DNA from 3 places in the Dokdonella ginsengisoli genome. Region 2 is predicted to be linked to each of the others. Evidence: riboswitches for the same ligand, from Rfam matches in the RefSeq annotation. Region 2 holds a riboswitch; each other region holds the start of a gene.
What was found. A riboswitch is a leader RNA that binds a small molecule or an ion and turns the genes downstream of it on or off. The one in region 2 is predicted to bind cobalamin.
Positions count from the first base shown of each region.

Region 1: linked by a shared signal. The riboswitch ahead of ACFO6Q_RS16620 (TonB-dependent receptor domain-containing protein) and the one ahead of ACFO6Q_RS15375 (ribonucleoside-diphosphate reductase subunit alpha) in region 2 are both predicted to bind cobalamin.
Region 3: linked by a shared signal. The riboswitch ahead of metE (5-methyltetrahydropteroyltriglutamate--homocysteine S-methyltransferase) and the one ahead of ACFO6Q_RS15375 (ribonucleoside-diphosphate reductase subunit alpha) in region 2 are both predicted to bind cobalamin.

Region 1 is NZ_JBHSHD010000012.1:12,450-15,715, forward strand. It holds gene hemW (radical SAM family heme chaperone HemW) at 1-1,153, shown strand, start outside; gene ACFO6Q_RS16615 (CPXCG motif-containing cysteine-rich protein) at 1,153-1,341, shown strand; cobalamin riboswitch at 1,362-1,664, shown strand; gene ACFO6Q_RS16620 (TonB-dependent receptor domain-containing protein) at 1,806-3,266, shown strand, end outside.
Region 2 is NZ_JBHSHD010000010.1:719,533-722,798, reverse strand. It holds gene ACFO6Q_RS15375 (ribonucleoside-diphosphate reductase subunit alpha) at 1-1,626, opposite strand, end outside; cobalamin riboswitch at 1,950-2,177, opposite strand; gene recD (exodeoxyribonuclease V subunit alpha) at 2,297-3,266, opposite strand, start outside.
Region 3 is NZ_JBHSHD010000010.1:852,032-855,297, forward strand. It holds gene ACFO6Q_RS15880 (bifunctional enoyl-CoA hydratase/phosphate acetyltransferase) at 1-121, shown strand, start outside; gene ACFO6Q_RS15885 (acetate/propionate family kinase) at 118-1,299, shown strand; cobalamin riboswitch at 1,325-1,597, shown strand; gene metE (5-methyltetrahydropteroyltriglutamate--homocysteine S-methyltransferase) at 1,803-3,266, shown strand, end outside.

The sequences.
Region 1 (3,266 bases), on a different contig from region 2:
GCCGCTGTCGCTGTACGTGCACATCCCGTGGTGCGTGCGCAAATGCCCGTACTGCGATTTCAATTCGCACGAGCGCGGCGGCGCGCTGCCGGTCGACGCCTACGTCGAGGCGCTGCTGGCCGATCTGGATCGCGACCTGCGCGAGCATGCGGCGGCGATCGGCGCCCGGCCGCTGCACAGCGTGTTCTTCGGCGGCGGAACGCCGAGCCTGTTCGCGCCGCAGGCGATCGCGCGCATCCTCGACGGCGTCGCCGCGCGCATCACGCTGCCGCGCGACGCCGAGATCACGCTCGAGACCAATCCCGGCACCGTCGAGCACGGCCGCTTCGACGAATACCTGAGCGCCGGGGTCAACCGCATCAGCTTCGGCGTACAGAGCTTCGACGACGACAAGCTGCGCCGGCTCGGCCGCATCCATTCCGCCGCAGAGGCCGAGCGCGCCGTGAAGCTGGCGCAGGACTCGGGCCTGACCAATCTCAATCTCGACCTGATGTACGCGCTGCCGGAGCAGACGCCGGACGGCGCGATCGCCGACGTCGAACACGCAATCGCGTTGCGGCCGGCGCACGTCTCGCACTACCAGCTCACGCTCGAACCCAACACGCTGTTCGCGGCGAAGCCGCCGCCGCTGCCCGACGAGGACAGCGCATGGGACATGCAGGAAGCCTGTCAGGCGCGGCTCGCCGCCGCCGGCTACGCGCAGTACGAGGTGTCGGCGTACGCGCGAGAGGGGCGCGCATGCGCGCACAACCTCAACTACTGGCGCTTCGGCGACTATCTCGGCATCGGCGCCGGCGCGCACGGCAAGCTCGGCGACGCGCGCGCGGACTCGATCGTGCGCACGACCAAGCTGAAACTGCCGCGCAGCTATCTCGAGCGCGCTGCACGCGGCGAGGCATTCGGCGGCGCGAATCCGGTACCGGCTGCGGAGCGGCCGTTCGAGTTCATGCTGAACGCGCTGCGCCTGAATGTCGGCGTCGACGCCGACCTGTTCGAGGCGCGGACCGGCCTGCCGCTGACCGCGATCGCCGCCCCGCTCGAACGGGCGCGCCGGCGCGGCTGGCTGGTCGACGACGACACCCGCCTGCAGCCGACCGCCGACGGCCGGCGCTTGCTCAACGATCTGCTTCAACTCTTTCTCGGAGCGACCTGATGCTCGAGACGATCACCATCGACTGCCCCTACTGCGGCGAGCGCTACGCCACGCAGGTCGACCTCTCGGCGGGTTCGCAGAGCTACGTCGAGGACTGCGCGGTGTGCTGCCGGCCGATCGAGATCGCCGTGCGCGTGGACGAGGACGGCGAGCTGCTCGGCGTGGACCTGCGCACCGATCGCGATTGAACCGCACCGGGGCGGCGACTACACTGCGCGCCGCCGCAGGTGCCCCGCCGCGGACCATCGCGCCGGGGTGAAACGGGAAGTGGGTGAGATGGGTTTCCGGCGATCGTTCCCGATCGCGGAAACAGGGAGCGATCCGCTCCCGCCGTCGATGCCCACGCTGCCCCCGCAACGGTAGGCGAGTCCGACTCGATCCAATGCCACTGCCGCATCCGCGGCGGGAAGGCGATCGAGTCGACGCGCCGGAAGGCTCCGCGACCCCGGTCGCAGACTCTTCCGACGCGTCGCTCGCGAGCCCGGAGACCGGCCTGCGCTCTCGTCGTTCGTGCCCGGGCAACTCCCGCCGGCGCGACGACGATCAGCTCCAGGCGTTGCGGCGGGCAACGGACGGGCACGGGCGTCCGTCGTCGTGCGCGTTCCTCCTCCACAGCCTGGCCACGCGGGTGTGCGACAGGAGGAAACCCATCATGCTTCGCCGTTCCATGCTTTTCATCGCGCTTTCCGGCGCACTCTGCGCAAACGCCAGCGCCGACGAGGAACAACTGCAGCCGACCGTGCAGGTGACCGCTTCGCGCGTCGCCGAGACGGTCGATTCGGCCCTGGCCGACGTCAGCGTCATCACGCGCGAGGACATCGACGCCAGCGTCGCACGCGACGCGATCGATCTGCTCCGCCTCGAAGCCGGCGTCGACCTGTACCGCACCGGTGGCGCCGGCCAGCAGACCTCGCTGTTCCTGCGCGGCACCAACTCCAACCAGGTGCTGGTACTGATCGACGGCGTGCGCGTGTCCTCGCAGAACACCGGCGCATTCGCGTTCGAGCAGCTGCCGCTCGACACAGTCGAGCGCATCGAGATCGTGCGCGGTCCACGCGCCAGCTACTGGGGTTCCGACGCGATCGGCGGCGTGATCCAGATCTTCACGCGCAAGCTGGAAGGTCCGCGCGTGGCGCTCGGCTACGGCAGCTACGGCGACGCCGACGGCAGCGCCGGCATCGGCCACTGGAACGGCACGGACGGCTACAGCGTGCAGGTCGGCGCGCGCCACGTCGGCGGCTTCTCGGCGACCAACCGCCGCATCTGCAACGGGCCGGACGACCCGTTCTGCATCTTCAACCCCGACGACGACAGCTACCGCAACAAGAACTTCACCGGCCGCGCCGCGCACGCATTCGGCAGCCAGGTGCTGTCGGCCTCGCTGTACCGCAGCCAGGCCGAAGTGCAGTTCGACCAGGGCTACTCGGACGTCATCGAGCAGTCCGGCGGCGTCAACCTCGAGGGCGCGCTCGGCGAGAACTGGAACCATCGCCTGGCCTTCGGCAACTCGCGCGAGGATCTGGAAACCCCGGCGTTCACCACGCTGCACCGCACGCGCCGCAACAGCCTGCTGTGGCAGAACGAGTTCCGCCTGGACGAACACCAGCGCCTGGTCGCCGGCGTGGATTTCGTGCGCGAGAAGGGCGAGACGCGCGACACCTTCAGCGGCACCACCGTCTACGAACGCGAACGCGACAACCGCGCCGCGTTCGGCGGCTGGCGCGGCGACTTCGGCGCACTCGACACCGAGATCGCGCTGCGCCACGACGACAACGGCGATTTCGGCGGCGCCACCACCGGCTCGCTGGCGCTGGGCTGGCGCTTCAGCCCGCTGCTGCGCGCCTACGCCAACGTCGGCCGCGGCTTCCGCGCGCCGACCATGAACGAGCTGTTCCATCCCGGCTACGGCGGCTACTTCGCCGGCAATCCGGACCTCGACCCGGAGCGCTCGCGCAGCGCCGAGGTCGGCGTCGAGTTCGCGCCCGACGCGAACCAGCGCTTCAAGGCCAACCTGTACACCGCGCGGGTCAAGGACCTGATCAGCTTCACCGGTCCGCAGAACCGCGCCGAGAACATCGCCAAGGCCGAGATCGACGGCGCCGAGTTCGAGTAC
Region 2 (3,266 bases):
GCGCGCCAGCTCCAGCGAGGTGCGCAGCGCCCAGTAGTAGATCTCCTCGGAGATGCGCGCCGACAGCTCGCGCGCGGCATCGCCGTCGAACGGCAGGCGCAGCGCGAAGAACAGGTCCTGCAGCCCCATCAGGCCGAGGCCGACCGGGCGCCAGCGCAGGTTCGACGCGCGCGCCGTGGCGATCGGATAGAAATTCAGATCGATCACCCGGTCGAGCTGGCGCACGGCGACCTGCACCGTGTGCGCGAGCTTGTCGAAATCGAACGCGACGCCGTCGTGGTGCTGGGCGAGGTTGATCGAGCCGAGGTTGCACACGGCCGTCTCGCCGGCGCCGGTGACCTCGACGATCTCCGTGCACAGGTTCGACAGGTGCACGGTGTTCTCGCCGCGCGCGGTCTGGTTGCAGGCGCGGTTGCAGGCGTCCTTGAAGGTCATCCAGCCGTTGCCGGTCTGCGCCAGCGTGCGCATCATGCGCGCGTACAGGTCGCGCGCCTGCACGGTCTTCCTGGCCAGCCCGCGTGCCTCGGCCTGCACGTAGGCCTGCTCGAACGCGGCGCCCCACAGGTCCGGCAGCTCCGGCACCTCGCTCGGGTCGAACAGCGACCACGCGCCGTTCTCGTCGACGCGGCGCATGAACAGGTCCGGCACCCAGTTCGCCAGATTCAGGTGATGCGTGCGGCGCGCATCGTCGCCGGTGTTCTCGCGCAGCTCGAGGAAGGACTCGATGTCCGCATGCCACGGCTCCAGGTACACGCAGGCCGCGCCCTTGCGCTTGCCGCCCTGATTGACCGCGGCGACCGAGGAATCGAGCGTCTTCAGCCACGGCACGATGCCGTTGCTGAGGCCGTTGGTCGAGCGGATCAGCGAGCCCTCCGAACGCACGCGATGCCAGGCCAGACCGATGCCGCCGGAGAACTTCGACAGCAGCGCGACGTCGCGGTACTTGTCGTAGATCGCCTCCAGCGAATCCTCGGGCGAGTCGAGCAGGAAACAGCTCGACAGCTGCTCGTGGCGCGTGCCGGCGTTGAACAGGGTCGGCGAGCTGGGCACGTAGTCGAGCGCGCCGAACTGCTGGTACAGCTCGATCGCCTCGGCCACGTTCTCGCTCAGCGCGCAGGCGACGCGCAGCCAGAAATGCTGCGGCGTCTCGATGACCTGGCGCCGCGTCGGATGCTTGAGCAGGTAGCGGTCATACAGCGTGCGCAGGCCGAAGTACTCGAAGCGCAGCGTGTGGTGCGCGTCGATCGCGTCGTTGAGCTTGCGCGCGTTCGCCTCGACGAAGTTGAGCACGCGCTCGTTGATCAGGCCGGCGTCGAAGCCCACGCGGATCGACTGCGAGAACGAGTACACGCCCAGCCCCTGCACTTCCTTGTCGATGTAGCCGGCGAGCAGGCGCGCGGCGGCCTTGGAGTATTCCGGCTCCTCGGCGATGAACGAGGCGGCGGTGCGGATCGACAGCTCGTCGAGCTCGCGCGTGCCGGCGCCGTCGTAGAGGCCGCTGATGGTCTTCAGCGCGACGCGCATCGGATCGACGTCGGCCAGCCCCTCGCAGCAGCGCGACACCGCGCGCACGATCTTGTTGAGGTCGACCGGCTCCTTCGCGCCGGAGCGCTTGGTCACCTGCATCGCCGCCGGCCCCGCGTGCGGGGCGGTCAGGCGGAATCCGCCCTGGTCGGGCTTGTCCGCGACGGACGGCGCGACGCGGGATTCGGTGGCGAGTTCGGACGTGGTCATGGCGTTCTCCTGCACGAGCGGTGAACCCGCAAGGAGACGAGCACGGCGGCGCACGGAATGAGACTTCCCGCGATCCGCCGGCCTCCGCTCCCGCGAGCGAACGAGGAACCTTGCGGAACGAGCGGGTCGAAAGCGGGGCCGCGTCCGTACGGACGACGCGCGGCGACTTCCGGCCGGCCCTTCCCGCGAGGACCTTCGAGCCAACGCCGTGCCTTGCGGCACGACGGTCGTGGCCGGTATTCGGACTTACGGGCCCGAGGCTTTCGCCTCGCCTACTGGACGCTGCTTCCCAAGCCAGGGGGCTCAGTGCGATTCGCGTCGTTCGTTCCCGATCACCGCTGCGGGGCAGTTCCGGATTCGCACCGGATTCCCTCGTCGGCCGGGGTTACGGCCCCGGCGACGGCCCAGATGTTGTGTTGGACACCATCGACCGGCACAAGATATTCGATTCGGCCGCCCGCTTCAATCCATCGGACACAGGATTTTTCGTTTGACTTCGAGGGCGCGACCGACGGCCGGCAGGCTCGCGCCGTTGCGACCGGCCTGGCGCCTCGCGTGGGGCTTAGCCCGGCGCGACCAAGCGCTCCTGCAGGCCGCCGGCGCGGCGCACCTCGGTCGCCAGCGCCGCCTGCAGCGCGGCCGGCGCCGTCCAGATCTCGATCGACTGCTTGGCGCGCGAGACGCCGGTGTAGAGCAGCTGCCGCGACAGGATGCGGTGTTCGGCATCGGGCGGCAGCAGCACCGCGGCGTGACGGTACTCCGAGCCCTGGCTCTTGTGGATCGTGATCGCGAACGCGCTCTCGTGCGCCGGCAGACCGTGCGGCGCGAAGCCGCGCAGCCCGGCGTCGCCCTCGCCTTCGGCGCCCTCGAACCAGACGCGCAGGTTGCCGGCGGCGTCGGCCAGGCACAGACCGACGTCGCCGTTGAACAGGCCAGCGGCATAGTCGTTGCGCGTGACGATGACGGCGCGGCCCGGATACCACTCGGCCTGCGCGTCGACGCTCCAAAGGCGGCGTAGGTTTGCTTCGAGCAGCGCATTGAGCGCGAGCGCGCCGAACGGTGTTTCGCGCAGCGCGCACAGCAGCTGGCGATCGGCGAGCGCGTCCAGCGCCGAACGCACGAGCTCGGCGCGCCGACGCAGCGCGTCCTCGTCCGGCGCGCCGTCGCGTTGCGCCGGCAACGCCGGGCGCAACGCGACGACGGCGGCCAGCTCGCGCGCCCAGCGCGCGACCTGCTCGCGCAGCGCGCGCTCGTCCTCCACGCGGCGCAGCGCGGCCCGTCCGTCCGACGCGGCGAGCGCCGCATCCAGCGCACCGGCATCGCCGGCGCGCACCGCCTCGTTCACCGCCGCCAGCTGGCGCTCGGCGCGGAAACTGTGCGTCAGGCGCACGAGGTCGCCACGCGGATCGGCTTCCAGTGCGGCGACCAGATCGAGCAGCACCGAGCCGGTGGCCACCGAGGTGAGCTGGTCGGCGTCACCGACGAGGATCAGCGTGGCCTGCGGGCGCACCGCCTCGAGCAGGCTGCGCAGC
Region 3 (3,266 bases), 130 kb from region 2:
CGTGATGGGCGCGCGCGTGCCGGTGATCCTGACCAGCCGCGCGGACCCGGGCGAAACGCGCGTGGCCTCCTGCGCCGTCGCCGTGCTGGTGGCCAACCGCTACCGCGCGGTGAAGCCGTGAGCGAACGCATCCTGGTCCTCAACTGCGGTTCCTCCAGCATCAAGTTCGCGCTGTTCGACACCGCCGAGCCGCTGCCGCGCACGCCGGCCTGGAACGGCAAGGTCAACGGCATCGGCAGCGACCGGCCCACCCTGGACGAACGCGGCGAGCCGCGGCGATCGGTGCCACTCGACACCGCGCAGCCGTACCACGCCGCGCTGGCGCTGATCCGCGAGCGCGTGCAGGCGCGCCTCGACGGCGCGCAGCTCGTCGCCGTCGCGCATCGCGTCGTGCACGGCGGTGCGAAGTACTTCGAGCCGGTCCGCGTCGACGCCGCCGTGCTGGCGGACCTGCGCGACTACATTCCGCTCGCGCCGCTGCACCAGCCGTTCGCGCTCGACGCGATCGGTGCGCTGCTGCAGGCGCGGCCGGACCTGCCGCAGATCGCCTGCTTCGACACTGCCTTCCACCACACGCTGCCGGACGTGGAGAAACTGCTTCCGCTGCCGTACGACGCCTGGCAGCGCGGCCTGCGCCGCTACGGCTTCCACGGCCTGTCGTACGAATACCTGTCGATCGCGCTGGCCGAACGCTACGGCGATGGCGCGCGCGGCCGCACGATCTGCGCGCACCTGGGCAGCGGCGCCAGCCTGTGCGCGATGCGCGAGCTGCGCAGCGTCGCCACCACGATGGGCTTCTCCGCGCTCGACGGCCTGATGATGGGCACGCGCTGCGGTTCGCTCGATCCGGGCGCCCTGCTCTACCTGATGCAGATCGAGCGGCTCGGCGTCGACGAGGTCGCCGACCTGCTCTACCACCGCTCCGGCCTGCTCGGCGTCTCCGGCGTGTCGTCCGACCCGCAGGTGCTGCTGCCGCGCGAAGCCGGCGACGAACGCGTGCAGCTGGCGCTGGCCCTGTACGTGCGGCGCATCGTGCGCGAGATCGGCGCGCTCGCCGCCGTGCTCGGCGGCCTCGACCTGCTGGTGTTCACCGCCGGCATCGGCGAACACAACGCGATCCTGCGCGAGCGCATCGGCCGCGAACTCGGCTGGCTCGGCGTCGCGATCGACGAGGAAAGCAACGCGCGCCATGCGCCGGTGATCTCGGCAGCCACCAGCCGCGTCACCGTCGCCGTCGAGCCGACCAACGAGGAATGGATCGCCGCGCGCCACGCCCTGGCGCTGGTCGCGCACACCTGAAGCTTGACGCCGCGAGGCACGCCGGCTACGGTGCGCCCGCCGACGGTTTCATCCCTCTATCCGTATAGAAGGATGAATTAATAGGGAAGCCGGTACGGTCCTCGCGACCAACTCCGGCGCTGCCCCGCAGCGGTGTGTGGAAACGACCTTCGCCAATAGCACTGGTTCTGCGCGACCTGGAAAACCGCCCGCACGGCGGTTTTCCGCGAGTCGGACCGGGAAGCGGCGAACACTAGGCGGAACCCGCGAGCGTTCCTCGTCCACGAGCCCGAAGACCTGCCCCGGCCCGGGAGAAATCCCGGTCTGACCTGGAGCTTCCGTGGGGAAGCGCCGGAGCGCACGCGCGGCCCGCCCGCGCGCGCCTTCCCGCGCCCGCGCCACGTCGTTCCGGATCGCCCGAGGGGGCGAAGGTCGCTGGCGTGGCGGTGCGTCCCTTCGCGGGAGGCGGCGGCGCGCGGTTCCTTCGTTCCTCACTGCCCATCACGCATGAGGAAACGCATCCAATGACTCTCGTTACGAATCTCGGCTTCCCGCGCATCGGCGCGAAACGCGAACTGAAGTCCGCGCTGGAAGGCTACTGGCGCGGCGAACTCGACGCCCGGCAACTGCAGGAGACCGCCGCGCAGCTGCGGCATGCCCACTGGCGCCTGCAGCGCGAAGCCGGCGCGGACGTCGTGCCGTGCAACGACTTCTCGCTCTACGACCACGTGCTCGACACCGCCTTCCTGCTCGATGCGATCCCGGACCGCTACCGCGCGCTGGCCGATCGCGATCCGCTCGCCGGCTATTTCGCGCTGGCCCGCGGGGTGCAGACCGGCGGATTCGACCTGCCCGCGCTGGAAATGACCAAGTGGTTCGACACCAACTACCACTACCTCGTGCCCGAGCTGCACGCAGGACAGTCGTTCCGCCTGCGCGGCGACAAGCCGCTGGCCGAATACGTCGAAGCGCGGCAGCTCGGCCTCGACGCACGGCCGGTCCTGCTCGGGCCGGTGAGCTTCCTGCTGCTCTCCAAGACCACCGACGGCAGCGACCGCCTGCAGCTGCTCGATCGCCTGCTGCCGGTCTACGCCGAGCTGCTGCAGCGCCTGCACGCCGCCGGCGCGACCTGGGTGCAGATCGACGAGCCCTGCCTGGTGCTCGACCAGGACGCCGACGACCACGCCGCCTACCGCCGCGCCTATGCCGCGCTTGCCGCCGCGCAGGGCCCGAAGCTGATGCTGGCGACGTACTTCGGCGCGCTCGGCGACAACCTGGCGCTGGCGATGGAACTGCCGGTCGACGGCCTGCACGTCGACCTGGTCCGCGCGGCGCCGCAGATCGACGCCGTGCTCGATGCCCTGCCCGCCGGACGCACGCTCTCGATCGGCGTGGTCGACGGGCGCAACATCTGGCGCGCCGACCTCGATGCGGCGCTCGACCTCGTGCGCCGCGTCGCCGCGCGCATCGGCGCGCAGCGGCTGCAGCTCGCGCCGTCGTGCTCGCTGCTGCACGTGCCGGTCGACACCCGGCTGGAGACCGAACTGCCGGCGAACATGGTCGCCTGGCTCGCCTTCGCGCGGCAGAAGATCGACGAGCTGCGCGTGCTGGCCGACGCCGCCAACGGCGCGTTCTACACCGCCTCGACGCTCGAACTGGCGCGCGAGCGGCGCGAATCGCGGCGCACCTCGCCGAAGGTGCACCGGCCGCAGGTCGCGCGCCGCCTCGATGCGCTGGATGAGGTGCAGGTGGCGCGCCGCTCGCCGTACGCCGAACGACGCCGCGTGCAGCACGAACGCATGCGCCTGCCGGCGTTCCCGACCACGACGATCGGCTCGTTTCCGCAGACGCGCGAGGTGCGCCAGGCGCGCGCCCGGCATCGCGGCGGCAAGCTGTCCGACGCCGACTACGACGCGTTCCTGGCCGCGGAAACCGAGCGCTGCGTGCGTATGCAGGAGGAGATCGGCCTCGACGTGCTGGTGCACGGC